3 regions of the Citrobacter sedlakii genome follow, and region 3 is predicted to be linked to each of the others. Evidence: predicted binding sites of a transcription regulator. Region 3 holds the regulator's gene; each other region holds the start of a gene.
The links. The regulator sigma-54, encoded in region 3, starts transcription at its own class of promoters, with help from an activator protein. The targets are predictions, from matches to a motif close to GTTGGCACANNTTTCGCTNT.
Positions count from the first base shown of each region.

Region 1: the regulator sigma-54 is predicted to act here: its motif matches at 1,601-1,620, upstream of glnA (glutamate--ammonia ligase).
Region 2: the regulator sigma-54 is predicted to act here: its motif matches at 1,871-1,890, upstream of norV (anaerobic nitric oxide reductase flavorubredoxin).

Region 1 is NZ_CP071070.1:4,592,246-4,602,042, reverse strand. Features, by position in the region: gene glnA (glutamate--ammonia ligase) at 105-1,514, opposite strand; gene typA (ribosome-dependent GTPase TypA) at 1,892-3,715, shown strand; gene ompL (porin OmpL) at 3,832-4,524, opposite strand; gene JY391_RS21725 (MFS transporter) at 4,591-6,012, opposite strand; gene JY391_RS21720 (MFS transporter) at 6,057-7,439, opposite strand; gene JY391_RS21715 (alpha-glucosidase) at 7,486-9,510, opposite strand; gene yihS (sulfoquinovose isomerase) at 9,591-9,797, opposite strand, start outside.
Region 2 is NZ_CP071070.1:1,041,131-1,050,927, reverse strand. Features, by position in the region: gene JY391_RS04965 (STM2901 family protein) at 1-113, opposite strand, end outside; gene norR (nitric oxide reductase transcriptional regulator NorR) at 232-1,749, opposite strand; gene norV (anaerobic nitric oxide reductase flavorubredoxin) at 1,937-3,382, shown strand; gene norW (NADH:flavorubredoxin reductase NorW) at 3,379-4,512, shown strand; gene hypF (carbamoyltransferase HypF) at 4,616-6,859, opposite strand; gene hydN (electron transport protein HydN) at 7,000-7,545, opposite strand; gene JY391_RS04935 (LacI family DNA-binding transcriptional regulator) at 7,691-8,704, opposite strand; gene ascF (PTS cellobiose/arbutin/salicin transporter subunit IIBC) at 8,970-9,797, shown strand, end outside.
Region 3 is NZ_CP071070.1:571,493-581,289, forward strand. Features, by position in the region: gene arcB (aerobic respiration two-component sensor histidine kinase ArcB) at 1-2,010, shown strand, start outside; gene elbB (isoprenoid biosynthesis glyoxalase ElbB) at 2,240-2,893, shown strand; gene mtgA (monofunctional biosynthetic peptidoglycan transglycosylase) at 2,890-3,609, shown strand; gene yrbL (PhoP regulatory network protein YrbL) at 3,615-4,247, opposite strand; gene npr (PTS phosphocarrier protein NPr) at 4,449-4,721, opposite strand; gene rapZ (RNase adapter RapZ) at 4,718-5,572, opposite strand; gene ptsN (PTS IIA-like nitrogen regulatory protein PtsN) at 5,618-6,109, opposite strand; gene hpf (ribosome hibernation promoting factor) at 6,227-6,514, opposite strand; gene rpoN (RNA polymerase factor sigma-54) at 6,537-7,970, opposite strand; gene lptB (LPS export ABC transporter ATP-binding protein) at 8,018-8,743, opposite strand; gene lptA (lipopolysaccharide ABC transporter substrate-binding protein LptA) at 8,750-9,304, opposite strand; gene lptC (LPS export ABC transporter periplasmic protein LptC) at 9,273-9,797, opposite strand, start outside.

The DNA of each region.
Region 1 (9,797 bases), 740 kb from region 3:
CTACAGATTGCTGACAACCTTCACGCCGAATGGCGGCGATGAGGGTCGACATCAGTCTTAAACCTGCCGGAGCAGGCAAAAGTTTCCACGGCAACTTAAAACGATTAAACGCTGTAGTACAGCTCAAACTCTACCGGGTGCGGCGTCATGCGTACGCGGTCGTTTTCTTCGCGGCGCAGGGCGATGTAGGCATCGATAGCTTCATCGGTAAAGACGCCACCCGCTTTCAGGAACTCGCGGTCCAGATCCAGCTCGTTGAGGGCTTCTTCCAGAGAACCAGCAACCTGCGGGATCTCTTTCGCTTCTTCCGGCGGCAGGTCGTACAGGTTTTTGTCCATCGCTTCGCCTGGGTGGATCTTGTTCTTGATACCGTCAAGACCCGCCATCAGCAGGGCGGCAAAGCACAGGTACGGGTTCGCCGCCGGGTCCGGGAAGCGCACTTCGATACGACGCGCTTTCGGAGAAGCCACTACCGGGATACGGATAGATGCGGAACGGTTACGCGCGGAGTAGGCCAGCATGACTGGCGCTTCGTAGCCCGGAACCAGACGCTTGTAGGAGTTGGTGGTCGGGTTCGCCAGGGCGTTGATCGCTTTCGCGTGTTTGATCACGCCGCCAATGTAGTACAGCGCCTGCTCGGACAGACCGGCATACTTGTCGCCAGAGAACAGGTTGGTGCCGTTTTTCGACAGCGACATGTGGCAGTGCATCCCGGAACCGTTATCCCCGAACATCGGTTTTGGCATAAAGGTCGCGGTTTTACCGAAGCGGTGCGCAACGTTGTGAACCACATATTTGTAAATCTGAATTTCGTCCGCTTTTTTGGTCATGGTATTGAAGCGGGTTGCCACTTCGTTCTGACCTGCGGTTGCCACTTCATGGTGGTGCGCTTCAACGACCAGACCCATCTGCTCCATCACCAGGCACATTTCAGAACGGATATCCTGAGCGGAGTCTACTGGCGGAACCGGGAAGTAACCGCCTTTCACTGCCGGACGGTGGCCTTTGTTGCCGCCTTCATACTGGGTGGCAGAGTTCCAGGCGCCTTCGATATCGTCAATAGCGACATGGGAACCGGAGATAGAGCTGCCGAAACGGATGTCGTCAAACAGGAAGAATTCCGGTTCTGGCCCGAACAGCACCGTGTCGGCGATGCCGGTAGAACGCAGGTAGTCTTCCGCGCGCTTGGCGATAGAACGCGGATCGCGGTCATAGCCCTGCAGCGTACCCGGTTCCAGGATGTCACAACGAATGATCAAGGTAGAGTCTGCGAAGAACGGGTCGATAACCGCAGTAGAGGCGTCCGGCATCAGCACCATGTCAGATTCGTTGATACCTTTCCAGCCACCAATCGAGGAGCCGTCAAACATTTTGCCTTCTTCAAAGAATTCGGCATTCACCTGATGAGCAGGGATTGTGACGTGCTGTTCTTTACCTTTGGTATCAGTGAAGCGCAGATCGACAAACTTCACTTCGTGCTCATTCAGCATCGTCAAAACGTGTTCAGCGGACATACTTAACTCTCCAGATTGGTCATGGTCGTCGTGGTAACGAGGTGTTCAATTCTTTCATCATTTGGCCGTGTCGCCGTAAAAATGATAAAGCGAAATCTGTGCCAACTTTTAAATTGCCCCTAAAAGGCGTTATCATGCGCACCATCGTGCAAAAGGGCTGCACCATACTGCGTATGTTGCACCAAAATAGTGCTTTAATGTGAACATTAAGCACCATGTTGGTGCAATGGACAATGAATAACCCTTTTAACGCTCCGTGAAAGCGATCACAAAGAAACTCTGCAATACTTGTTTGCGGAGGATGTTTGTGATCCTGTTTTGTAGTGCGATTAATCCGTGTACAATAACGCGCTATTTCTAATGCCTGAGGCAAAGTTGTGATCGAAAATTTGCGTAACATCGCCATCATCGCGCACGTTGACCATGGTAAAACTACCCTGGTTGATAAGCTGCTGCAGCAATCCGGTACGTTCGACTCTCGTGCCGAAACTCAAGAGCGTGTGATGGACTCCAACGATTTGGAGAAAGAGCGTGGGATTACTATCCTCGCGAAAAACACCGCTATTAAATGGAATGATTACCGTATCAACATCGTTGATACCCCTGGGCACGCAGACTTCGGTGGTGAAGTTGAGCGTGTCATGTCCATGGTCGACTCCGTGCTGCTGGTGGTTGACGCATTTGACGGCCCGATGCCGCAGACGCGCTTCGTGACCAAAAAAGCCTTTGCTCATGGCCTGAAGCCTATCGTGGTTATCAACAAGGTTGACCGTCCTGGCGCGCGTCCGGACTGGGTTGTCGATCAGGTATTCGACCTGTTCGTTAACCTCGACGCGACCGACGAACAGCTGGACTTCCCGATCATTTACGCATCCGCCCTGAACGGTATCGCTGGTCTGGATCACGAAGATATGGCGGAAGACATGACTCCGCTGTACCAGGCGATCGTTGACCACGTACCTGCGCCGGACGTTGACCTTGACGGTCCGTTCCAGATGCAGATCTCCCAGCTCGACTACAACAACTACGTTGGCGTTATCGGCATTGGCCGTATCAAACGCGGCAAAGTGAAGCCGAACCAGCAGATCACTATCATTGATAGCGAAGGTAAAACCCGTAACGGTAAAGTCGGTAAAGTGCTGACTCACCTGGGTCTGGAGCGTATCGACAGCGATCTGGCGGAAGCAGGCGACATCATTGCTATCACTGGTCTGGGTGAGCTGAACATCTCTGACACCATTTGCGATCCGCAGAATGTGGAAGCGCTGCCAGCGCTGTCTGTTGACGAACCGACTGTCACCATGTTCTTCAACGTCAACACCTCGCCATTCTGTGGTAAAGAAGGTAAATACGTTACCTCTCGTCAGATCCTTGACCGTCTGAACAAAGAACTGGTACACAACGTTGCGCTGCGCGTTGAAGAAACCGAAGATGCGGACGCGTTCCGTGTATCCGGTCGCGGTGAACTGCACCTGTCTGTTCTTATCGAAAACATGCGTCGTGAAGGTTTCGAAATGGCGGTTTCCCGTCCGAAAGTTATCTTCCGTGAAATCGATGGCCGTAAACAAGAGCCGTTCGAGAACGTGACGCTGGACGTTGAAGAACAGCACCAGGGTTCCGTGATGCAGGCGCTGGGCGAGCGTAAAGGCGACCTGAAAAACATGAATCCGGATGGCAAAGGCCGCGTGCGTCTCGACTACGTGATCCCAAGCCGTGGCCTGATCGGCTTCCGTTCCGAATTCATGACCATGACGTCCGGTACCGGTCTGCTGTACTCCACCTTCAGCCACTACGACGACGTGCGTCCGGGTGAAGTGGGCCAGCGTAACAACGGCGTACTGATCTCCAACGGTCAGGGTAAGGCGGTGGCGTTTGCGCTGTTCGGTCTGCAGGATCGCGGTAAGCTGTTCCTGGGACACGGTGCGGAAGTTTATGAAGGCCAAATCATCGGTATTCACAGCCGTTCCAACGACCTGACGGTAAACTGCCTGACCGGTAAGAAACTGACCAACATGCGTGCGTCCGGTACGGACGAAGCAACGGTTCTGGTTCCGCCGGTTAAGATGACCCTGGAGCAGGCGCTGGAATTCATCGATGACGACGAACTGGTAGAAGTGACGCCACAATCTATCCGTATTCGTAAGCGTCATCTGACGGAAAACGATCGCCGTCGCGCGATGCGCGGTCCGAAAGAAGAGTAATCCCGACTGAAACCCGATGGCGCTTCGCTAATCGGGTTATAACGGGTTGGCTGGATTAGGCGTTTACGTTACTCTCCAGCAAACAAAAAAGCCGCTGAATTTCAGCGGCTTTTTTATCAGAAGAAATACTTCGCGCCAATACGTATCTGGTTTTGTTCCCGGTGATAGGGCTCGACATTACGGTCCAGCCAGCGTAACTCTAAGTACGGCAACCAGTGCGCGTTGATACGATAGCGGAAGGTATTGGTTATTTCCCAATGATGGTCTTTACCGTTGCTGCTGTTGAAATCATTCACCCGTATAAAATAGTGTGGCTCGAAGGTATAAGAGAATTTGTCGGTAATCATAAAATTCCAGTAATTACCGATCTCATAGGTATCATTATTATCCAGCTCGCCGTTTAAATCGGCGGAGCTGTAATTGTTGTGGTTATAGCGGTTGCGTACTGTCAGGTTAAACCAGGGGGTAAATTTATAATTCACATCCAAATAAACAGCACCACTGGAACCAATACTTTTATCGGTAATCAATCCACCGGGCTGGATGGTGAGTTTATCCGTTGGCTTAAACAGCGGATACCAGCCTTCAATCTCGTTATAGCCATGCTTGAGTTCATCGGTGCGTTGCAGGGTATAAGTGTTGGTGAGCATAATACCTGCGCCCGTATCGGAGTTATAGCCCACGCGCAGCATGAACTCCATCTGATCGGAAGCCAGGTTGTACGCCTCACGATTTTCGACATAGGCGCCAGCAAAAACAGAGGTGGATATCACCGAAGACAACAGCATCATTGTGTTTAGTGTTTTCATCATAAATCCATTTTATAAGCGTAGGGAAGCCACCATCCCTAAGATGGAAATAGCGGCGGGCTCTGATTAAATATCTACAGTAGCGATGTCTTTATTATTATGTGAAAGGCTTTCAGGATGTTTGGTCTTTTTCCGTTGATTAATTTCCTCAATAATAAACGCGAAACGCGCTTCGTTCAGTTTATAGAAGAACCCCATGGTTAATGCGGCAATAATTGCCAGCCCGCAAGGCCAGAGAAATATCAACTGACGTAAACCCAACAGCGTGGCATCGCTTTGCGCGATATTGGGGATATAGCCAATCTGAGTGAGCATGATCCCTGGTAAGAATCCTGCCAGCGCCGCGGAGATCTTGCGCGAAAAGGTATAACCGGTGTACACCGAACCTTCCGCGCGAATGCCTGTTTTCCACTCACCGTAGTCCACCGTATCCGGGACCAGCGCCCAGTTCAGGCTGTTTACAAAGGCGGTGCCGAAAAAGGCCATACAGGAGAAGGCGACAAACAGTACTGATGTCCCTCCCCAGAAGAAATTCAGCACATCGCCAATCGCCCACAATGCGAGGCCGCCTAGATACACCTGCTTTTTGCCAAAGCGCTTCACGGTGGCGGGCACCAGCAGCACGCCCACCAGAATACAGCCCATACTGAAGAAGCCCATCCACGAGAGCAGATGAATGTCGTTCAGAACATACTGGGTGTAATAAACCTGAATCGCCAGCTTGATATTAAACGCCGCCAACGTACAGAGGTTGGCGATACACAACACCAGCAGGGGCGGGTTACGGAAGATGGCGCAGAACGACTTAAGAATGCTGGGCTTATGGTGATCTGGTACGATTTCAATGTACCGTTCTTTCACTCCACGGAAGCACCACCACATGCTGACCAGTCCACCGAAAGAGAAGATCAGCGCAGCCACAAGGTAGCCCAGTGAGGGTGCGCGGGTAAACAGCGCCTGGATCGGCATAAACCCAACGGTACACAACAACAGTCCCAGCGTTGCGCCACCCTGACGCCAGGCGGCAAGCTGCGCGCGTTCGTGCGGGTTTTTAGTGATTGCCGGTACCATTGCGCCGTAGGAGCAGTTCATCAGACTGTAAAACAGGCCGAACAGCATAAACAGCACCGTTGCGAGCGCCGTTTTCACCGTCAACGCGAAGTCGGTGGCGAAAAACTGTGCGCTGGCGACCAGCGCCACGGGAAACGCGGCGTACAGAATGAAGGGCCGGAATTTTCCCCTGCTGCCGATATGACGCCGCGAGTCGAGCAGGACGCCGGTCAGCATATCGGTAAAGGCGGTGAAGAATTTCGCCACCAGAAAGATAATGCCCCCATAATACGCAGGCATACCCAGTTCATCGGTATAGAATTTAAGCAGATACAGCGTACCGATACACAGCATCAAATTTGAGCCGAAGTCGCCCGTTCCATAGGCGAATTTCTCGCGCAGACTCAGTTTAAGCGTTAGCGGATCATGGTCAGACATAATCGCCTCTCAAAACGCCCCGCAGGGCGTTGCACAATAGATGATTAAGCCGTTTGCTTGCGGGCTTCTATCTCTTCCACAATTCGCACGTACATCTTTTCGTTCAAATTGTAGAAACAGCCCATCGCGATGATAGTGACAACCGCCAGCGCGCACGGATAAATAAAGATCAGCTGGCGTAACCCTTCGACCGTCCCTGCAGACTGCACCACGTTCGGCACATAGCCGATTTGCGTCAGCATCCAGCCGGGGAAAAAGCCCGCCAGCGCCTGCGAAACTTTACGGAAGAAGGTGAATCCGGTGTACACCGTCCCTTCTGAACGCACGCCGGTGCGCCATTCGCCGTATTCCACCGTGTCGGACACCAGCGCCCAGTTCAGGCTGTTGACGAAAGCGGAGCCAAAGAATGCCAGGCACGAGAAGGCGACAAAACTGACCGAACCGCCGCCGAAGAAATAGTTCAGTAAATCTCCGGCGACCCAAATCAGCAGGCCGCCGATGTAGACCTTTTTCTTGCCAAAGCGGCGTACCATTCCCGGCATCAAAAACACACCAATGAAGATACAGCCCATGCTGAAGAAGCCCATCCACGAGAGCAGAATCGGATCGTTCAGTACGTACTGGGTGTAATAGACCTGGATCGCCAGCTTAACGTTGAACGCGCCCAGGGTGCACAGGTTGGCGATACAGAGAATAAACAGCGGACGGTTACCGGCGATGGCGCGGAAAGACTGCAACAGCCCCGGTTTTTGCGTCGCGTCAGCCGGTTTCACCTCGACATAACGCTCTTTGACGCCGGCATAGCACCACCACATAAAGAACAGACCAAACAGCGAAAACAGGGTGGCGGCAAAGATATAACTTAACTGCGCGTTGCCTTCGATCAGGTTCATCACTGGCACAAACCCGACCGTACAAAGCAGCAGGCCCAACGTAGCGCCGCCCTGGCGCCAGGCGGCAAGCGAGGCGCGTTCGTCCGGGTTTTTGGTAATCGCAGGCACCATTGCGCCGTAAGAGCAGTTCATCATGCTGAAGAACAGGCCATACAGCATAAACAGTACCGTTGCCATCACCGTTTTCCCGGTAATTTCAAAGGGCGTGCCGACAAAGTTAGCGATAGCCAGCAGCGTCACCGGAAACGCGGCATACAGCACGAAAGGACGGAATTTACCCTTTGGACCGATTTTACGCCGCGAATCGAGCATAATCCCGGTTCCCATATCGGTAAATGCGGTGAAAAATTTTGCGATAAGGAAAATGATCCCACCGTACGTCCCCGGTAAACCTAAGACATCGGTATAAAACTTAAGTAAATAAAGCGTACCGATATCCAACAGGATATTGGACCCTAAATCACCTATTCCATAGGCGACTTTTTCTTTAAATGGCAAACGTAATGTTGCTGGGTTGGCTGTATTTTGACTCATGATTATCCCTCATTCACCCGCGGGGTACTCCCACGGGCGAGCCTGATCAGATTTGGCGTAACGACGCGAACAGCGACGCCCACTCACTGCTGGCGCGATAAAAAACCGGTGGTTTGCCGACAGGCGCATCCACGGTAATCTCTCCGCCTTGATGAGCTTCACCGGTCCAGACGTTGATCCAATTGTCCTCTGGCAGATACAGCGTCCAGTCGCAGCGTCCCTGCTCATGAACGGGCGCAACCAGCAGGTCCTGGCCCAGCAGGTACTGGTATTTCAGGGTGTAGGTGGTCGCGTCGTCTTCGTAATGCAGGAACAGCGGACGCATCACCGGCAGGCCTGTCGCCGCGTTTTGCGCGACGGCGTCTTTGAGATACGGTTTCAGGGTTGTGAAGACGGTGGTCATACGGGCAAAGTGGGCAAGGGTTTCCGCATCGCCGTCAAACTGCCAGTTATCGCCCGGGCGGTTGCCTTCGTGGGTACGCATCATTGGCGTAAAGGCGCTAAAGTCGCACCAGCGCAGTAGCAACTCCTTCGTGCGTTTCATCTCAAACAGCGTGGTGTAACCGCCAATGTCGCTATGGTGCAAGCCGTGACCGGTCATCGCCAGAGAAAGCGCGGCAGGAACAACCGACGCCAGACCGTCGTCGAGACTCCAGTCAACGTTCTGATCGCCTGCCCACATCATGGTGGAGTATTTCTGGCTGCCGGTATAACCCGCGCGCATAAAGAACAGGATTTCGCCGAGCTTGCCGGTCTCTTCCAGCGCTTCGTAGTTACATTTCGCCCACAGCGCAGGCCAGGCGTTATGCATAATTTCGGCGCTGACGCCGTTATGCAGATACGTATCCGTCGGCAGATACTCGCCAAAGTCCGCCATCCAGCCGCCGCAGCCGAGTGCGATCATGTTCTTTTTGATCACATCCTTGAACCAGTTGTAGGCTTCCGGATTGGTCAGATCGACCACGCCGCCATAGAACTCGCCAAATTCAACCAGATAGTCGCCACCTGTGGCATCTTTCGCCAGATAGCCGCGTTTTGCCGCTTCGGCACAAAGATCTTTGTCGCTGGCGACATACGGGTTGATGTAGGAGAGGAACTGCACCCCTTCGGCGTTCCATTGTTTTATCCGGCTGTCCAACCCGGGGTAGTTGTCGCTGTTCCACTTCCAGTTCCACATCACGCGCTTGCCGAAGGAGGTCATGCGGATCCCGGACCAGTCCTGTGCCCAGATACCGTTTACCTTCACCCCCGCGTTACGCATGGTGTCCAGCTTCTGCTGGCAGATCTCGGTACCGCCCTGAATACCGAGCGTAACGCCGTCATAGACCCAATCCGGCAACTCGGGCTGGCGGCCCAGCAGCGCCGTCAGTTTTTCGAGCAGAGAAATGTAAGTGTCCGCGCATTCGAAGCGCAGAGTCGTGTTATCTTCCCAGAACGCCAGCTCGTGATAGTCCGGCGCGCTGAAGTCGAAATTCATATAGCAACTGTTATCGACGTGGCAGTAATACTTCTGGGTGCTGACGAAAGTGGGCTGCGGGAAGAAAGTCCAGTAATAGTCGCCGCCCGCGTTCTCTTTGCAGTCGGCCTGCCAGGTGACATAGCTCTGTTTGTTACGCCCCACGCCCTGTTCGCTGGTCCACAGCGGAAACGGTTTGCCGCGCAGATCGAAGTAAGAGAACTGCTCGCCGCAACCATAGATATGGTCTTCCGGCTTCGCGGCCAGCCGCAGCCAGATACGGTTATGGCTGCGTTCGCCGTTTTGCAGGTTCAGCGTCAGGCGGCCTTTGTCGTCGACACAGACGTTCAGGGTGGCATTGACCGCGTCGCCGCGGCTGAACAGGATCCGCCAGCCGTCCGGGGACTCACTGACGGTCGCCTCGGTCAGGGCGATTTTTTCGTTCAACTTGTCTTTAATACTGAAGTTGCCGCGGAACATGTCGATATCGGCCACGCCTGCGCCAATCCACAGGCACGGGTTGTCCTGGCTGTGCGTTAAAATTAGACGGTTTTGCCAGCACAGGGTAAAGCCGCTATCTGTCGTTTTCAGCGTTATGTTTTGTAGGGTACGCATAAATATTAAGTCCTTATTTTTGTTTGCCGGATGGCGCGCCGCTTATTTGACCTATGACTGACCATCCAGCCAGCGCCTCACTAACGGGCATTTACGTCCAGCAGACCAGCAGCCACCGCGGGCGCTAGCCCTGGCGCTAACGGCAGGCGTGGGATCACCAGGCAGTGCAGCAGATGGTAAATATCTTGTTTGCCGTCCCAGACTTTGGTCGTCACTTCGTTATTGGTATCCAGCTCCTGCCACCAGGAACCGTTCTCGTAGTCCATCAGGTATTTAATGCAGTAATC
Region 2 (9,797 bases), 470 kb from region 3:
CCCAAATGGTTTGCAAGCCCTTCCGCAAAGATAAGCCAGAATAACTCCGTTGGCGTTACGTTCTCGTTGCCGTGATAAAAATATGTGCCGCCCAGTTCTTCTACTGTATCCATCTCTTCATCCCTGTTAGTCGCTTGCAATACAATAAGTCCTTATAACTACCAGATACACCGTTGTATTAAACAAGCACTATAAAAATGTGAATCGGACCAGAACGTCCCCGCGCGTACTCTAACTTTTCAACCCCAGACGCTTCGCCAGCCGGTGCAGGTTGGCGACGTCCATTTCTAACGCCCGGGCGCTGGCCGCCCAGTTGTGATGATGCTGCGCCAGCGCACGGCGGATCGTCTCGCGCTGAAACGACTCGGTAGCATCACGCAGATTAACCGCCTGCGGCATCTCCGGCGCAACGTCTGTTTGCGAAGCGGGGGCATCGTCCAGGCGAGCGAAATGCTGCGCTTCCAGCACCACTTCATCCCCGGCCCGTGTCGCCCGCGCCAGCACCACTGCGCGGTGAATCGCATGCTCCAGCTCACGGACGTTACCCGGCCAGGCATAGCTCAGCAGATAATTTCGCGCCCCCGGACTCAGCGCCACCCGGGAAAGACCCAGCCGCAACCGGCACTGCTCGCAGAAATAGCCCGCCAGCAGCACCGCATCCTCCCCGCGCTCGCGCAGCGGGGGAACGGACAGCGGAAAAACGCTCAGGCGGTGGAACAAGTCAGCACGAAAGCGCCCTGCCATCACCTCTTCGCGCAGGTCGCGGTTGGTGGCCGCCAGTACGCGTACGTCCACCCGCAGACTGCGATCGTCGCCAACCCGCTGAATATCGCCGTACTGTAAGACGCGCAAAAGTTTGGCCTGCAACGCCAACGACAGCTCGCCGATCTCATCCAGAAACAGCGTGCCGTTATCGGCCATTTCAAATTTCCCGCTACGGTTGCTGATGGCCCCGGTAAACGCGCCTTTGACATGACCAAACAGTTCGCTCTCCGCCACGCTTTCCGGCAACGCGGCACAGTTCAGATACACCAGCGGATTTACCGCGCGCGGCGAACCTTCATGAATCGCTTTTGCCACCAGCTCTTTCCCGGTACCCGTTTCGCCGCTGATCAGAACGTTGAGATCGGACGCCGCCACAATCTCAATCTCTTTTTTCAACTGCATCATGCCGGGCGACAGGCCAATCATCTGCGTCTCTTTTACCTGGCCGAAATCGGTCGTCGAACCGGGCAGCATATTCTGACTTTCCAGTTGTTCAATCAGCAGCGCATTGCTGAGCGCGCCAGCGGCCAGCGCGGCGATAAGGCGGAGCTCCTCATCGCTGAAAACGTCAAACTGGTCGGGCTCCATACCATCAAGAGTTAGCGCGCCGATCAGGTTTTGCCCGGCAAACAGCGGCAGGCCGATGCAGGCATGCACTTTTAAACTCTCCTGACCGGGAATCAGCCCATCGTAGGGGTCAGGCAGATCGCTGTCTGCGGGAAAACGCACCACGTCCCCGGCGCGGGCGATGGCTTCCAGACGCGGGTGACCTTCCAGGGTAAAGCGCCTGCCCAACACGTCCTGCGCCAGACCGTCGATCGCCAGCGGAATAAACTGGCGCGCCTCATAACGCAGCAGCGCGGAAGCATCGCACTCCAGCACCTGGCGTAGCGTGGTTATCAGGCGCTGAAAGCGATCCTGATGCCCGACGCCGCGCTGTAATTCGATGGCGATCCCCGCCAGTACGTCAACGGAAAAACTCATGGCTACCTCATTGTCATTTTGACAATACATAATGTCATATTGACATCATTAATCATAGTCTTTTTGACTATCACTATAAATATAAAAAATAACAAATCATTAAAAATCAAAGAGATAAATAGTTGGCACGTAACCTGCAATAAGCAAAGCAACACTTTTGAACAACGCTGAATTAATTGAGGTTGCTATGTCTATTCTGGTTAAAAATAACATTCATTGGGTTGGCCAACGTGACTGGGAAGTACGCGATTTTCACGGCACCGAATACAAAACGCTGCGCGGCAGCAGCTATAACAGCTATCTGATTCGCGAAGAAAAAAACGTACTGATCGACACCGTTGATCATAAATTCAGCCGCGAATTCGTACAGAATTTACGGGGTGAAATTGACCTTGCGGATATCGATTACATCATCATTAACCACGCGGAAGAAGATCATGCCGGGGCGTTGACGGAGCTAATGACTCAGATCCCGGACACGCCAATCTACTGCACCGCCAACGCCATCGATTCGATCACCGGCCATCACCATCATCCGGAATGGAACTTTAAGGTAGTGAAAACTGGCGACACACTGGATATCGGCAACGGCAAACAGCTGATCTTCGTCGAAACCCCGATGCTGCATTGGCCGGACAGTATGATGACCTACATGACCGGCGATGCGGTGTTGTTCAGTAACGACGCCTTCGGCCAGCACTACTGCGACGAACGTCTGTTCAATGATGAAGTGGATCAAACCGAACTGTTTGAACAGTGCCAACGCTACTACGCTAACATCCTGACGCCGTTCAGCCGCCTGGTGACGCCCAAGATCACTGAAATCCTCGGCTTTAACCTGCCGGTCGATATGATCGCCACCTCCCACGGCGTGGTCTGGCGCGATAATCCCACGCAAATCGTTGAACTGTATCTGAAATGGGCGGCGGACTACCAGGAAGATCGCATCACTATCTTTTATGACACCATGTCTAACAATACCCGCATGATGGCGGATGCCATCGCCCAGGGGATTAACGAAGTTGACCCAAACGTGGCGGTAAAAATCTTTAACGTCGCCCGCAGCGACAAAAACGAAATCCTGACCAACGTCTTCCGATCCAAAGGCGTACTAGTCGGTACCTCGACGATGAATAATGTGATGATGCCAAAAATCGCCGGACTGGTGGAAGAGATGACCGGCTTGCGCTTTCGTAACAAGCGCGCCAGCGCTTTTGGTTCTCACGGCTGGAGCGGCGGCGCGGTTGATCGTCTCTCTACCCGCCTGCAGGATGCCGGCTTTGAGATGTCCCTGAGCCTGAAGGCGAAATGGCGTCCGGATCTGGACGCGCTGGAACTGTGCCGTCAGCACGGGCGCGACATTGCCCGTCAGTGGGCGCTCGCACCGCTGCCGGAAGCCGCGCCGAAAGCGGTAGCAGCAGAAAGCGCGCCAGTTGAAGCCCCTGCGACCGCCGATCTCGGCCCCTGCATGCAGTGCAGCGTCTGTCAGTGGATCTACGACCCGGAAAAAGGTGAGCCGCTGCAGGACGTCGCACCGGGTACGCCGTGGAGTGAGGTTCCGGACAACTTCCTGTGCCCGGAATGCTCATTAGGTAAGGACGTGTTCGACGAGCTGGCGACGGAGGCAAAATGAACCGGGGAATCGTTATCATTGGTTCGGGCTTTGCCGCCCGCCAGTTAGTGAAAAACATCCGTAAACAGGACGCGGAAATCCCGTTAACCCTGATTGCTGCCGATAGCATGGACGAGTACAACAAACCCGATCTCAGCCATGTGATAAGCCAGTCGCAACGCGCCGACGATCTCACCCGCCAGTCGGCGGGCGAGTTTGCCGAACAGTTCAACCTGCGCCTGTTCCCGCATACCTGGGTGACCGACATCGATGCCGACGCCCACGTGGTGAAAAGTCAGGATACGCAATGGCAGTATGAAAAGCTGGTCCTTGCCACGGGCGCGGCAGCCTTTGTTCCGCCCGTCCCGGGACGTGAGTTAATGCTCACGTTAAACAGCCAGCAAGAATACCGCGCCTGTGAAACGCAGTTGCGCGACGCCCAGCGGGTGCTGATTGTCGGGGGCGGTCTTATCGGCAGCGAATTAGCGATGGATTTTTGCCGTGCGGGCAAGGCGGTCACGCTGATCGACAACGCCGCCAGCCTTCTCGCCTCGCTGATGCCGCCGGAAGTGAGCAGTCGCTTACAGCACCGGCTTACCGACATGGGCGTGCATCTGCTGCTGAAGTCACAGTTACAGCGTCTGGAAAAAACCGCCACCGGTATTCGCGCCGCGCTGGATCGCGAACGCAGCATCGAAGTGGATGCCGTGATTGCCGCCACCGGCCTGCGACCGGAAACCGCGCTGGCGCGCCGCGCCGGTGTGAACGTGAATCGCGGCGTCTGCGTGGATACCTGTCTGCAAACCAGCAACGCGGATATTTATGCCATTGGCGACTGCGCAGAAATCAACGGTCAGGTACTGCCATTCCTGCAACCGATACAGCTTAGCGCAATGTACCTGGCGAAAAACCTGCTCGGCGGCAACGCGCCGCTGAAGCTGCCCGCCATGCTGGTAAAAGTCAAAACCCCGGAATTGCCGCTGCATCTTGCCGGAGAAACCCAGCGACGCGATCTCGCCTGGCAGATCAGCGCGGAATCCGACGGAATGGTGGCAAAGGGGATGAACGAGGAAGGGCAACTTTGCGCCTTTGTCGTGAGCGAAGATCGCATGAAAGAGGCCTTCGCCCTGCTGAAATCGTTGCCGGCGTAACGCCTGCCGCGTCCTCCGGCCACAATGCCCCTGCTTTATTAACCTCACGAACACGGACGTTCATTATTGCTTGTTGCTTTGCCCCGGCAGTCCCGGGGCTTTTTTATTTATGCCGCGCCAGCCAGCGCGCCGCCGCAATTACGCCCTGCCCAAACGAAAGTCCGCCATCGCCCGCCGGGAGCTGCTGCGGAAACAGCAGATTAAAATCAGACAGGTGAACCGTCAGTCGCGCCCGCAACAAACGGTTGTGCATCACGCCGCCGCTAAAGACCAACGTGGAGATCCCCCGCGCAGTGGCCTGCTTGCGCATCATCGTGGCAAACCCTTGCGCCAGCGCGTCATGGAATGCCCATGCGCGTTCTGCCTGCGGGGCTTGCCAGTCCAGCCATTGCCGCCAGAAGGTCACCAGATCCAACAGGTTTCCGCTCAACGGTAACGTCACCGGATGTGAAACATCATCGCACTGAACGGCCAGCGCTTCCAGCGCACAGGCGGCTTCGCCTTCATAGCTGAGCGACGTGGGCGCGCAGCCCAACGCCGCCGCCACAGCGTCAAATAAGCGACCACAGGAAGAGGCCAGCGGCGCGTTGATCCCTCGCTCAATGGCGCGGGCCAGCGCGGGCCAGTTCTGCTGCTGCGCCGCGGCGGTTTCTGGCGACTGCTGCCAGTCAGGAACAAACTGCAGGCACTGGGCGAGCAGATTGCGCCAGGGCTGAATCGCGGCGAGATCGCCCCCCGGGAGCGCCACGGCTGGCAGCCCGCCGAGATGTTCACAGTCCTGGTAATTTACCCGCAGACATTCGCCGCCCCACAGCGCGCCCGCCTCTCCCATGCCGATACCGTCCAGGGTCAGGGCGATAACATCGCCGCCGTCCAGCGGCCAGCCGTGTTCGGCCAGACAGGCCGCCGCATGGGCGTGATGATGAAGCACCGTTTCCGTCGGCAACGCCATCTCGCCAGCCCACTGGCTGGAGACATAACCCGGATGGGCATCGCAAACCAGCCTCTGGGGCGTAAAGTCGTAGATGTTCTGGATCAAGCGCAGCGCCTCGCGCCACTGGCTCTGGATGCCATCATCGCTCAGATCGCCCAGATGTTGGCTGAGAACCGCCTGCCCGCCACGCACCAGACAGAAGGTATTTTTCAGATCCGCCCCCAGGCACAACATCGGCGGCAGGTCGCGAAATCCCGGCGGCAGCGTCAGCGCGTCCGGCACATACCCGCGCGAACGCCGCAGCATTTCACCGCTTTCGCGTACCACCGAATCGTCCATTCGCTGCACAATGTCGCGGTTATGCAGCAGGAATCCGTCGGCGATGGCCTGCAAATCGTCCAGCGCCTGCGTATTGGTGATGGCTGGCGGCTTGCCGCTAAGGTTGCCGGAGGTCATGACCAGCGGAAAACCCAGTTCCTGTAACAGCAGATGTTGCAACGGATTGGCTGGCAGCATGACTCCCACTTCGTTGAGGCCGGGGGCTATGGCCTCGCATAATGCAGCCACGTGCCGTTTGTCGATCAGCACAATCGGTGCGGCGGGCGTGCGCAACACGTTGCGCGCCGCTTCCGGCAGGCCACGATCGTCAGGCAACATCACCGCCAGCGGTTTCGCCGGACGACGCTTACGCATGCGTAGCGTGGCCACCGCCCGGGAATTTCGTGCGTCGCAAGCCAGATGAAATCCGCCAATGCCCTTAACGGCAACGATTCCCCCCGCTTTCAGCACGTTGACCGCCGTTATCAGCGCGGCGTCTTTTTCTGCACGTTCTTCGCCGCTCCGCCATTCAAGGTGCGGACCGCAGGCCGGACACGCCACCGGCTGGGCGTGAAAGCGACGGTCATGGGGATCGCGGTACTCTTTTTCACATGCTGGACACAGCGGAAAGGCCGCCATGACGGTGTAAGGACGGTCGTAGGGCATCGCGCGAATAATCGTAAAGCGCGGACCGCAGTGCGTACAGTTGATGAAGGGATAACGGTAGCGCCGTTCGCCAGGCACGTTCATTTCCGCCAGACATTCCGGGCAGGTCGCCGCATCGGGCACGATCTGCGTGTTCATGGCGCCGCCCGCGCTTTGTCGGATGGTAAATTCCGCAGGAGGCAGCGACCAGGTAAACGGCTCTCTCTCTACGCTGTCAATGCGCGCCAGCGGAGGACAATGTTTGTGAAGCGCGGTGATAAATACTGCGGGGTCTTCCTGCAAACGCACCACCACGCCGTCGCCATCGTTGCAGACATCGCCATGCAACTGCAGATGCTGCGCCAGTTGCCAGACAAAAGGGCGAAATCCAACGCCCTGCACTTTGCCCCGAATGCGCAGCGCTACGCCAGCATGGTTGATTGTTTCCATCGTCTTCTCTCACCGTGATCCGCACTGTACCGGAAGGCGGCTTCGCCTTCTCCGGCCCACCTATTGTCGCGCTTGCGGGCCTGATAAACGCAGCGCCATCAGGCATAAAAGCTGAACTATTTTACGCGGATTTTCAGCGATCAGAACAGCAAAGACGCAGAGGAATCCAGCGCGGCGCGGCGACGTTTTTCCGCACTGAGCTGCTCGAGCTTATTGCGGTCAACGCAAATCAGCGCATGGGTCGGGCAGGCTTCCATACACGCCGGTCCCGCTTCGCGGTGATGGCACAGGTCGCACTTGTTGGCTTCCGCTTTTTCCGCACGAACATTCAGCCCTGCTCCGCTGTTGCGAACAACCGGACGTACGACCACTTCCATCGCGCCATACGGACAGGCCACCACGCAGGTTTTACAACCAATGCAGCGCTCTTGCATCACGTGAACAAAGCCTTTGTCGCGGCTGATGGCGCCGTTCGGGCAGACATTGGCGCAGGGTGCGTCTTCGCACTGGCGGCACAGCGTCGCGGTAGAAACATTTACGCCTTTAATGACATGAATGCGGGGTAAAAAGGTTTCAGGGGTCAGGGACGCGCAGTCCTGGTTTTCCTGATGGGAGACCACGCAGGCCACTTCACAGGTACGGCAACCAATGCATTTATTGGCGTCTGCAATGATGAAACGGTTCATCAATTTCTCCAGCAATGACAGTTCGTGCGCCTGAGCATTCACAAATCATGCCAGTTTTTATCTTATTGTTATATATAATAATTTAAAAAAATCAGCCCACCAGAAAGGTGTCATCGTCACGAATGACGATGACGGATGACAACCCTTACTGACCCGAGCGGGAAATCAGGGAATCACGCGGGATAAGCGTACCGGTAAAGGTTTTCGGCGGCGTGAACGCCCCGCCATCGAGCATAAAGATGAGACGCCCCATGGTTTCCTGAATCATCTCGGTCACCGGGATCTTCACGCTGGAAAGCGCCGGAAGGGTATACGGCGCCAACGCAATGTCATCGAAACCGATCACCGACACCTGCGCCGGTACCGCCAGCCCGCTGTCGTGTAGCTGCTTCATCGCGCCGATCGCCATGTCGTCATTACTGGCGACCAGCGCGGTAAAGGCCACATTGCGCGAAAGCAGCGTTTTTACCCCCGCCGCGCCGCAGGCTGGCGTCCATTTGCCTTTGACGATCAGTCGTTCGTCGACGGCGATACCGTGTCGGGTCAGCGCGTCTTTATAGCCTGACAAACGCTCAACCCCGGTGGGCGAATCCATCGAGCCGGTAATAAAGGCGATGTGCCGGTGCCCGGCAGCAATCAGTTCCGCCACCGCGTTGAAACTGGTTTGCTTGTGATCGCACCAGACGCAGTGGCTGCTGTTTTTACGCAGCCGGCGGTTCAGCACCATAATCGGTTGCGAATGGCTATCGATGATCTCATCGATCTCATCGACGCTGAGAAAACGCGGATAAATCATGATCGCGTCGCAGCGCAAATCCAGCAGGTACTGAATCGCCTGGCGCTCTTCCCTGGCGCTGTGTTTACCATCGGCCAACAGCAACTGACGTCCTTTGTCCTCCGCCATCCGCGCGGTATGAAACAATAGCTCGCTAAAATAGACGCCATAATAAAGGGTATTGGTCACCACCAGGCCGAGCGTCTGGGTGGATTTCGCCGCCAGACTGCGCGCCAGAAGATTGGGACGATAACCGCTTTCTTCTACCGCCTGAAACACGCGATCTTTTGTCTCCTGGCTGACGTAGCCATTCCCTGAAAGCACCCGCGAAACCGTCGCTTTCGACACCCCGGCCCGCTTCGCTACCTCCAGCATCGTCGTCATATTTTATCTTCCTTTTCCCGCAATGTGACGCAGTGTACTGCACCGCTGCGTGGTTGTCCCTGATGGTAAAACAGAGGCAAAAAACATAAGTGATAAAAGTCACATTTATGAAAAATAGTAATTTTTATCTATTGCCAACCAAAGACAAACTATTAATGATTTTGTGGAACCGGTTTCTCATAAGCGTTTCATAACCGACGCTCGCTCACCCGACCGTACGGCATAAATTAAACGTACCCTACTGATAAAACAGGATAAAAATCCTATGTCAAAAAACTATGCAGCGCTGGCGCGCGCCGTGGTGACGGCTCTGGGCGGCGTCGACAATATCAGCGCAGTGACGCACTGCATGACGCGCCTGCGTTTCGTGATCAAAGATGATTCGCAGGTTGACGCCGCCACGTTGAAATCCATCAGCGGCGTACTCGGCGTTGTTCGCAGTGACAACCAGTGCCAGGTGATCATCGGCAATACCGTGTCCCAGGCTTATCGCGACGTCGTCAGCCTGCTGCCGGGCGAAATGCAGCCCGCAGAACCCGAAGGGAAACCGAAACTGACGCTGAAGCGGATAGGCGCGGGGATCCTTGATGCGCTGATCGGCACCATGTCGCCGCTGATCCCGGCGATTATCGGCGGATCGATGCTGAAACTGCTGGCCATGATCCTTGAGATGACTGGCGTACTGGAGAAAGGCTCCTCCACTCTGACACTTCTGACGGTGATTGGCGACGGCGCGTTCTTCTTCCTGCCGCTGATGGTCGCCGCGTCCGCCGCCATCAAATTCAAAACCAATATGTCGCTGGCCATCGCGATTGCGGGCGTGCTGGTGCATCCGAGCTTTATCGACCTGATGGCGAAAGCGGCGCAGGGCGAGCATGTGGAGTTTGCCCTGATCCCGGTCACGGCGGTGAAATATACCTATACGGTCATCCCGGCGCTGGTGATGACCTGGTGCTTGTCGTACATCGAACGCTGGGTCGATCGCATTACGCCTGCGGTCACCAAAAACTTCCTTAAACCGATGCTGATCGTGCTGATTGCCGCCCCGCTCGCTATCGTCCTGATCGGGCCGATTGGCATCTGGATCGGAAGC
Region 3 (9,797 bases):
AATATCGCGCAGTTGAATCAGGAGATCGCCGATCGCGAAAAGGCGGAAGCTGAACGTCAGTCGACCTTTGAACAGCTGAAAGTGGAGATCAAAGAGCGCGAGGAAGCGCAAATTCAGCTTGAGCAACAGTCTTCTTTTCTGCGGTCATTCCTTGATGCATCTCCGGACCTGGTTTTTTATCGCAACGAAGATAAAGAATTTTCCGGCTGTAACCGGGCGATGGAATTGCTGACCGGCAAAAGTGAAAAGCAATTGGTGCACTTAAAGCCTGCTGATGTTTATTCGCCGGAAGCGGCAGAAAAAGTCATTGAAACCGATGAAAAAGTGTTCCGCCATAACGTGTCGTTGACCTACGAACAGTGGCTGGACTACCCGGACGGACGGAAAGCCTGTTTTGAAATCCGCAAAGTGCCGTACTACGACCGCGTGGGTAAACGCCACGGTCTGATGGGCTTTGGCCGTGATATTACCGAGCGGAAGCGTTACCAGGATGCCCTTGAGCGCGCCAGCCGCGACAAAACCACCTTTATCTCCACTATTAGCCATGAGCTTCGTACGCCGCTGAACGGCATCGTCGGCCTGAGCCGCATTCTGCTCGACACCGACCTGACCGCCGAGCAGGAAAAATACCTGAAAACGATCCATGTTTCCGCCGTGACGCTTGGAAATATTTTCAATGATATCATTGACATGGATAAGATGGAGCGGCGAAAAGTCCAGCTTGATAATCAGCCCGTGGATTTCACCAGCTTTATGGCCGACCTGGAGAACCTCTCCGGTCTGCAGGCGCAGCAGAAAGGGCTGCGTTTTGTGCTGGAGCCGACGCTGCCGCTGCCGCATAAGGTGGTGACCGACGGTACGCGTCTGCGCCAGATTCTGTGGAATCTGATCAGCAACGCGGTGAAATTTACCCAGCAGGGTCAGGTGACGGTGCGGGTTCGCTATGACGAAGGCGATATCCTGCATTTTGAGGTGCAGGACTCCGGCATCGGTATTCCGCAGGATGAGCAGGATAAAATCTTCGCCATGTATTATCAGGTGAAAGACAGCCACGGCGGTAAACCGGCCACCGGCACCGGGATTGGTCTGGCGGTTTCCCGTCGTCTGGCGAAGAACATGGGCGGCGATATCACCGTGTCCAGCCAGCCGGGGAAAGGTTCCACCTTTACGCTGACCGTGCATGCGCCCGCCGTCGCGGAAGAAGTGGAAGACGCGTTTGAAGAGGACGATCTGCCGCTGCCGGCGCTGCATGTGCTGCTGGTGGAAGATATCGAACTCAACGTCATCGTGGCGCGTTCGGTGCTGGAAAAACTCGGTAACAGCGTAGACGTGGCAATGACGGGCAAAGCGGCGCTGGAGATGTTCACGCCGGGCGAGTATGACCTGGTGCTGCTTGACATCCAACTGCCGGACATGACCGGTCTTGATATCTCCCGTGAGCTGACCAAACGCTATTCGCGTGAAGATCTGCCGCCGCTGGTGGCGCTGACCGCGAACGTTCTGAAAGATAAACAAGAGTATCTGGATGCCGGAATGGATGACGTGTTGAGCAAGCCGCTGTCGGTTCCGGCATTAACCGCGATGATCAAGAAGTACTGGGACACGCAAAACGAGGAGGAGAGCACGGTGACACCTGAAGAAAGCAGTAAATCACAAGCGCTGTTAGATATTCCGATGCTGGAACAGTATATCGAGCTGGTGGGACCGAAGCTGATTACCGATGGCCTCGCCGTGTTTGAAAAGATGATGCCGGGCTATTTGAGCGTGCTGGAGTCCAATCTGACGGCGCGCGACAAAAAAGGCGTGGTGGAAGAAGGACATAAAATCAAAGGCGCCGCTGGCTCTGTCGGTCTGCGTCATTTGCAACAGTTGGGGCAGCAGATCCAGTCTCCGGATCTCCCGGCCTGGGAGGATAACGTCGGCGAATGGATAGAAGAGATGAAGCAGGAGTGGCAGCACGACGTGGCGGTGCTGAAAGCCTGGGTGGCGGCGAACGGCGGAAAAAAATGACCCCGGCTTGACCGGGGTGCGCGAATACTGCGCCAACACCAGGGAAATCGTGGCTGCGCCGTAAGTTATACTCATTATCTCAAAAGGCGCAGCGCTCATTTTCAGGCCGCACGCAGATAAGATAGCAAATCTTAAATGTTTTGTTACATGAATCAGTTAAATGTGTGAAGCGCGGCAGTGTAATCACAATTATTAATGCGCTTCATACGAAGGGAAAAGGACATTTTGCATGAAGAAAATTGGCGTAGTGCTCAGCGGATGCGGCGTCTATGACGGCGCGGAAATTCATGAAGCGGTGCTGACTTTGCTGGCGATTGCCCGTAGCGGCGCGCAGGCCGTTTGCTTTGCGCCGGATAAGCCCCAGGCCGATGTGGTTAACCATGTGACGGGAGAGTCGATGGCGGAAACCCGCAATGTGCTGATCGAGGCGGCCCGCATTACGCGTGGTGAGATACGCCCGCTTTCGCAAGCCGTTTCTGCTGAACTGGATGCGCTGATCGTTCCTGGCGGCTTTGGCGCGGCTAAAAATTTGAGCACCTTCGCCAGCCAGGGCCGTGAATGTCAGGTTGACGCAGATCTTGCGGCGCTGGCTGTCGCCATGCATCAGTCGGGGAAACCGCTCGGCTTTATGTGTATCGCCCCGGCGATGCTGCCGAAAATCTTCGGCTTCCCGCTGCGGTTGACCATTGGTACCGACATTGATACCGCAGAAGTACTGGAAGATATGGGCGCAGAGCATGTGCCATGCCCGGTTGATGATATTGTCGTCGATGAAGATCATAAAATTGTCACTACACCGGCGTATATGCTGGCGCAGAATATCGCCGAGGCAGCGTCTGGCATTGAAAAACTGGTGTCGCGCGTGCTGGTTCTGACGGAATGAAAAAAGGCATCACCGCGTTTCTGCGGCGTCTGGTTCTGCGCATTATTCTGGTGCTCGCGGTGTTCTGGGGCGGCGGCATTGCGCTGTTCAGCGTGGCGCGGGTGCCGTTTTCCGCGGTTATGGCGGAGCGCCAGATTAGCGCGTGGCTACAGGGGGATTTCGGCTATGTCGCCCATTCCGACTGGGTGAATATGAATGAAATCTCCCCCTGGATGGGGCTGGCGGTGATTGCCGCTGAAGATCAGCACTTCCCGGCGCACTGGGGGTTTGACGTCGCCGCGATTGAAAAAGCGCTGTCGCACAATGAGCGCAACGAGAACCGCATACGCGGCGCCTCTACGCTGTCACAGCAAACGGTCAAGAATCTCTTTTTATGGGACGGGCGAAGCTGGCTGCGTAAAGGTCTGGAGGCGGGTCTGACGCTGGGTGTCGAGACCGTCTGGAGTAAGAAGCGGATCCTGACGGTGTATCTGAATATCGCCGAATTCGGCGAGGGAATTTTTGGCGTGGAGGCCGCGGCACAGCGCTATTTCGGCAAGCCCGCCAGCCGGTTGACGCAGTCGGAAGCGGCGCTGCTCGCGGCTGTGTTGCCTAATCCGCTGCGCTATAATGCCGCCGCGCCGTCCGGGTATGTCCGTAGCCGTCAGGCATGGATACTGCGTCAGATGCGGCAGTTGGGTGGCGAGTCGTTTATGACCCGCAACGCGTTATATTAAACGTTTTAAGCCTCGCGGGAAGAGAGCGCCAGACCTGCGGACTCTTTTGGCGCCGCGCTTCTTTCCAGCGCCAATGCCAATGCCGGTTGGGCAATAAACCGCTGCCACAAACGTTCCTGCTTGCGCTGGCAAAACCATTTCGACCAGCTGGCCAGCGGGATCAGCGTTCCTTCACCAATATTATCGCACACGACGGGCACCACCTCGGATTCACTGATGCGATGGCAGAGGATATTCTGCGGCTTCAGCGTCATGGTCACGATATGGTTGTCACGCAGATAGCGCTTCAGCTTCTTCAGTAATTGACGCAAAACGGCAACGTCATCCTCGTAACGACACTGTTTAGCAAATTCAGTGAGCGTCACAGACGGTTTGCCATCGTAATCGGCAATCACATCGTATACATATCCTGTACCGCAGTCGGTCTCCACCGTGCCGTAATAGCGCGGGATCCCGCTCCAGTCCTGCAAATAGCGAGAGAGACGCGCGTAGTATTTCAGTTCGCGCTGTGTCTCTTTATCGCCGCCGTGGCCGCCGTTATAGACAATCTTGATACAGCGCCGGGCATCATCCGGATGCGCATAACATTTACGATGTCGTCCGGTGCCCAGGGGTGTCTGATCGGATAGACGAATCATGAGGGTATCCTGGAAATATTTACTGACAATAATCCAGTATGGACAACCAAAGTAAATGAAACCTAAACGAGCGGCCTTAAGGTTTTCTTAAGGTTATTCTTAGAGAAAAAAGCGCACAAAATGTACAAACGGAGAGCGTGAGAATAAAAAAACGCCGGGCGGCGTTTTCTGTGAAGATCTTAATTGCGGTCAACCGGAGACTTAGTCTTCGTCGAATCCTGAATTGAACAAGGCGATCACCGCCGCCAGCGCCTCGACTTCCTGCGGGCCTGAGGCTTCAATTTCAATCTGGCGGCCTTTCGCCGAGTCCAGCATCAGCAGCGCAATGACGCTGTTGGCTTCGGCTTCGGTGCCTTCATCGTTACGTAACAGAACTTCGGCGTCAAACCCCTGCATTAATTCGAAAAGCTTCATCGCAGGCCGGGCATGCATGCCCAGCTTGTTGGTGACTTCCACAGTTTGCTTCACGGTCATGTTTTGCGTTTTTCCAGCGTACGATGGCGCGACTGTACGTTTTTACCGCGCGAGCGGAAGTAGTCTGCCAGCTGTTCTGCAATATACACCGAACGGTGCTTCCCGCCGGTACAGCCGATGGCTACGGTCAGATAGCTACGGTTGTTGGTTTCCAGCATCGGTAACCATAGCTCAAGATAGCTGCGCGTCTGGTAAATAAAATTGTGTACTTCTGTGTGCCTGTCGAGAAAAGCGGCAACGGGTTTGTCGAGACCGGTCATGGGGCGTAGCTTCGGGTCCCAGTGCGGGTTTGGCAGAAAGCGCACGTCGAAAACATAGTCGGCATCAATCGGGATGCCGTGCTTAAAGCCAAAGGACTCAAACACCATCGTCAGCTCGCGCTCGCGTTTCCCCAGTAATCGGGTGCGTAGCATTTCCGCCAGCTCATGTACCGACATTTCTGAAGTATCGACAATCAGGTCGGCGCGGGAGCGTAGCGGCTCCAGCAGGTCGCTTTCCTGATCGATCGCGCTTTCCAGGGAGAGGTTTTTACTGGAAAGAGGATGCAGACGACGTGTATCGCTGTAACGGCGAATCAGAGTGTTGCGATCGGCGTCAAGGAACAGCAACTGCGGTGAGAACGCATCGGGCAGGTTGTTCATCGCCTGCTCGAAGATCTCCGGGGATTCAGGCATATTGCGCACGTCAATACTGACGGCTGCCGAGATCTGGCGTTCGGCAAGCGTGCGAGCCAGATCGGGCAACAGCACCACGGGAAGGTTATCCACGCAGTAAAAACCCATATCTTCCAGCGCCCGCAGGGCGACAGATTTACCTGACCCTGAACGACCGCTGACGATCATCAGTACCATGTACTGTTTCTCCTCACCACGTCAAAAGGGGAGTGTTTTACGCGCTTACTCATCATCCTGGCGACCTTCTGTGTCAGTGATGATTTGATACAGCTCTTCATCGCTTTGCGCAGCGCGAAGCCGGCGACAAATGGTTTTATCCGCCAGACGCTTGGCGACTAAAGACAGCGTGTGCAGATGCGTTTTGGTTTGATCCGCAGGCACCAGCAGGGCAAAGAGCAGATCCACCGGTTGATTATCGATCGCGTCGAAAGCAATCGGCGTTTCCAGTTGCACAAACACGCCTACGGCCCGCAGGGTATCTTCTTCCACTTTACCGTGTGGGATGGCGATGCCGTTGCCGATACCGGTACTGCCCATCTTTTCCCGCGTCAGGATCGCTTCAAAAACGATCTGTGGCGGCAAACTTAGCTGCTTTGCCGCCAGTTCACTGATAATCTCCAGCGCGCGTTTTTTGCTCTGGCAATGCACGCCGCTGCGTGTACATTCCTGGTTAAGTACACTGCTCAGTTGTAGAGTTGTATCGTTATTTATCATAATTTCACCTAAGAACCTGCCCCTTCAAGTGAGAAAACAGGTTCGGAGCGCTAACTGTACAAATGGCCCGTTGTTGTACACAACAGGCCGTCCTGCACCCGCTAACTGCCCGGACAATTAGTGTTGTTTCAGTTTATCTTTATGTTTGGTCAGCTGTCTTGCCAGCTTATCGATTAAGCCGTCAATAGCGGCATACATGTCCTGACCTTCCGCACTGGCGTGAATTTCGCCACCGTTGACGTGCAGGGTTGCATCCGAGATGTGGGTGACCTTCTCCACTTTCAACACAATGTAGACCTGATTGATTCTGTCGAAATACTGTTCGAGCTTCGCGAACTTGGTATTGACGAAGTCGCGCAGGGCTTCAGTGATCTCGACGTTGTTTCCAGTGATGTTGAGCTGCATAGTGTCTTCCTTATCGGTTGGGTCAAACCAGCTGTTTACGCTGATTCGACGGCGGAATGGATAAAGACTCTCGGTACTTCGCAACGGTGCGGCGCGCCACCATGATACCCAGTTCCGACAGCAAAGATGTTAACTTGCTGTCGCTCAGCGGTTTCGCGGGGTTTTCGGCCGCAATCAGCTTTTTCACCAGCGCGCGGATAGCCGTGGAGGACGCTTCGCCACCGCCTTCGGTGTTCACATGGCTGGAGAAAAAATACTTCAGTTCAAAAATGCCGCGCGGACTGTGCAGGTATTTCTGCGTGGTCACACGGGAAATGGTTGATTCGTGCATTTCGACGGCCTGGGCGATATCCGCCAGCACCATCGGTTTCATAAATTCTTCGCCCTGCTCAAAGAAGGCCTGCTGTTGCTCGACGATACAGCGGCTGACGCGCAGGAGCGTATCGTTACGGCTCTCCAGGCTTTTAATCAGCCATTTCGCGTCCTGCAAATTGCTGCGAATGTACTGACTGTCGGCATCGTTACGCCCGCCGCTACACATTGCCGCATAGTGCTGATTGATCTGCAGCCGGGGGATGCTGTCGCCGTTCAGTTCGACCGTCCAGCGACCATTGTGCTTACGCACCAGTACATCCGGAATGACGTATTCAGGTACACTGGTCTGGATCGACTGGCCGGGCCTGGGATCGAGCGACTGGATAAAATTGACCGCCTCTTTCAGCACGTCTTCTTTCAGGCGCGTCACGCGCATCAGGGTGCGGAAGTCATGATTCGCCAGCAGATCAAGGTGATCGCTGACGATCAGCCGGGCTTCGTCGAGAAACGGGGTGGCCTTATCAAACTGGGACAGTTGGATCAGCAGACAGTCGCGCAGATCTTTCGCCGCCACGCCAACCGGATCAAAGCGCTGGATGCGTTTCAGCACCGCTTCGACCTCATCAATGTCCACCTCCTCGTCGCCCATGCTGTCGAGAATGTCTTCCAGAGAGACGGTGAGATACCCGGTGTCATCCACGGCATCAACAATGGAAGTGGCTATCGCGCGGTCTGTATCGGAGAAGGGCGTCAGCTCCACCTGCCACATCAGGTAATCCTGAAGTGACTGGGTGGTCTCGCCCTGATAAACGGGAAGCTCATCGTCGATGTAATCTCCGCTGGTGCCGGATGGCGTACCGGCGGTATAGATCTCATCCCAACTGGCGTCGAGCGGCAGCTCTTCCGGCATCTCTTTTTGTTCGAGCGCGTCGGCGGCGTCCAGCGTTTCGCTGTCCTGCGTTTCGCGGGTTTCCACTTCATCATGAACGTCGGTTTGCTCAAGCAGCGGATTGCTTTCCAGCGCCTGTTGCAGCTCCTGCTGAAGTTCCAGCGTGGACAGCTGCAGCAGACGGATAGCCTGCTGAAGTTGCGGCGTCATCGCCAATTGTTGGCTGAGCCTGAGTTGCAAACCTTGCTTCATGTTCAGAGTCGTTTTCCCCCGCTATAACGTCGCGAACTTCTACCCTATCAGAGTCTGAAGTCTTCCCCAAGGTATACGCGCTTAACGTGTTCATCCTGGAGAATTTCCGTTGGCGTGCCGTGGGCGATCAGATGTCCCTGGCTGACGATATAGGCGCGTTCACATACTGCCAGCGTTTCACGGACGTTATGGTCGGTGATCAGAACGCCCAGGCCGCTGTCGCGCAGGTGCTCAATGATACGTTTGATGTCGATGACGGAGATCGGGTCAACGCCCGCAAACGGTTCATCAAGCAGGATAAATTTCGGGTTTGCGGCCAGCGCGCGGGCGATCTCGACACGGCGGCGTTCGCCCCCGGAAAGCGACTGTCCCATGCTGTCGCGCAGGTGCTCAATGTGAAATTCTTCCATCAGCTCGTTGGCGCGATCTTCGCGTTGCTCGCTGGTAAGATCGTCGCGAATTTGCAGTACCGCCATCAGGTTATCGAACACGCTCAGGCGGCGGAAGATCGATGCTTCCTGCGGCAGATAGCCAATACCGCGGCGCGCGCGGGCGTGCAGCGGCAGCAAACTGATGTCTTCATCATCAATGATGATGTTACCGGCGTCGCGCGGCACAATGCCGACCACCATATAGAACGTGGTGGTTTTACCCGCGCCGTTAGGCCCGAGCAGACCGACAATTTCGCCTGAGTTAACGGTCAGACTGACATCTTCCACGACGCGGCGGCCTTTGTAGGCCTTCGCCAGATTCTTTGCAGTTAATGTTGCCATAACGAATTAGTTACTCTTTTTCTGAGCCGGAGCCTGGTCTTTATTTTTGTCCTGTAGCTGGGACGGTACCAGAACGGTGGTCACGCGCTTGCCTTTCTCGCTGAACGCCTGCATTTTTTGCTCTTTCACCAGATAGGTAATCTTGTCGCCGGTGATGTTGCTGTCGAGCTGTTCCAGATAAGCATTGCCAGTAAGCACGACGAAGTCTTTCGCCAGCTCGTAGTGCATCTTCGAGGCGCGGCCTTTGACCGGCTTCCCGTTGTCCTGCATTTGATAGAAAGTGGCCGGGTTGCCGAAGCCGTCAATGACCTCTTTTCCTTCTTCGCCGCCCGGGCGGGTCACGACAACTTTATCGGCGTTGATTTTAATGGTGCCCTGGGTCACGACGACATTGCCGGTGAAGGTGACGACGTTACCTTGCATATCCAGAGACTGCTGGTCCGACTCGATATGGATCGGCTGCTCGGTATCGCCGGTGACGGCGAACGCTGGAATGCTGGCGGCCAGAAGGGCGCTGGCAAGCACAAGATTAAGGCTGAGTTTGTTTGTTTTGAATTTCATAGGAGGTTCTAACCTTTTCAATCAGCTCGGCGTTCTTGCTGCGTAAGTTGCCGCGCATTTTCAGTCCGCTGGAGTTAAATGTTGTTCCGTATAACGTGACAAGATCCTCAGACGTGACATCCTGCGTCACGAGGTTGATCTGCGCGTTATCGGTGGTAATTTTGCGAAGTTGAGCGTCAGGCACCAGCGCGTTGACTTCAACGTGACCATACAGATACAGCATCCGATCGTCGGTCAGCTTGGCTTTATCCGCCTTGATTGACCACGTAGGGACCTTGTCCTTATCAAAGGTGGTTAATACCGGTTGAGTAAACCACGAAATGGCTTCATCCGAGAAATACTCAACGTTCTGCGCAATTAAACGATAGCTCAGCGCGCCTTCCGGGCTGTACACGACGGTATCGGTATGCTCGCTCTTATAAGTGGGATCGCTCGTGTTCACCACCACCTGCGCGGTATCGTCTTTATCGGCCAGATTAATACCAATCAGCAC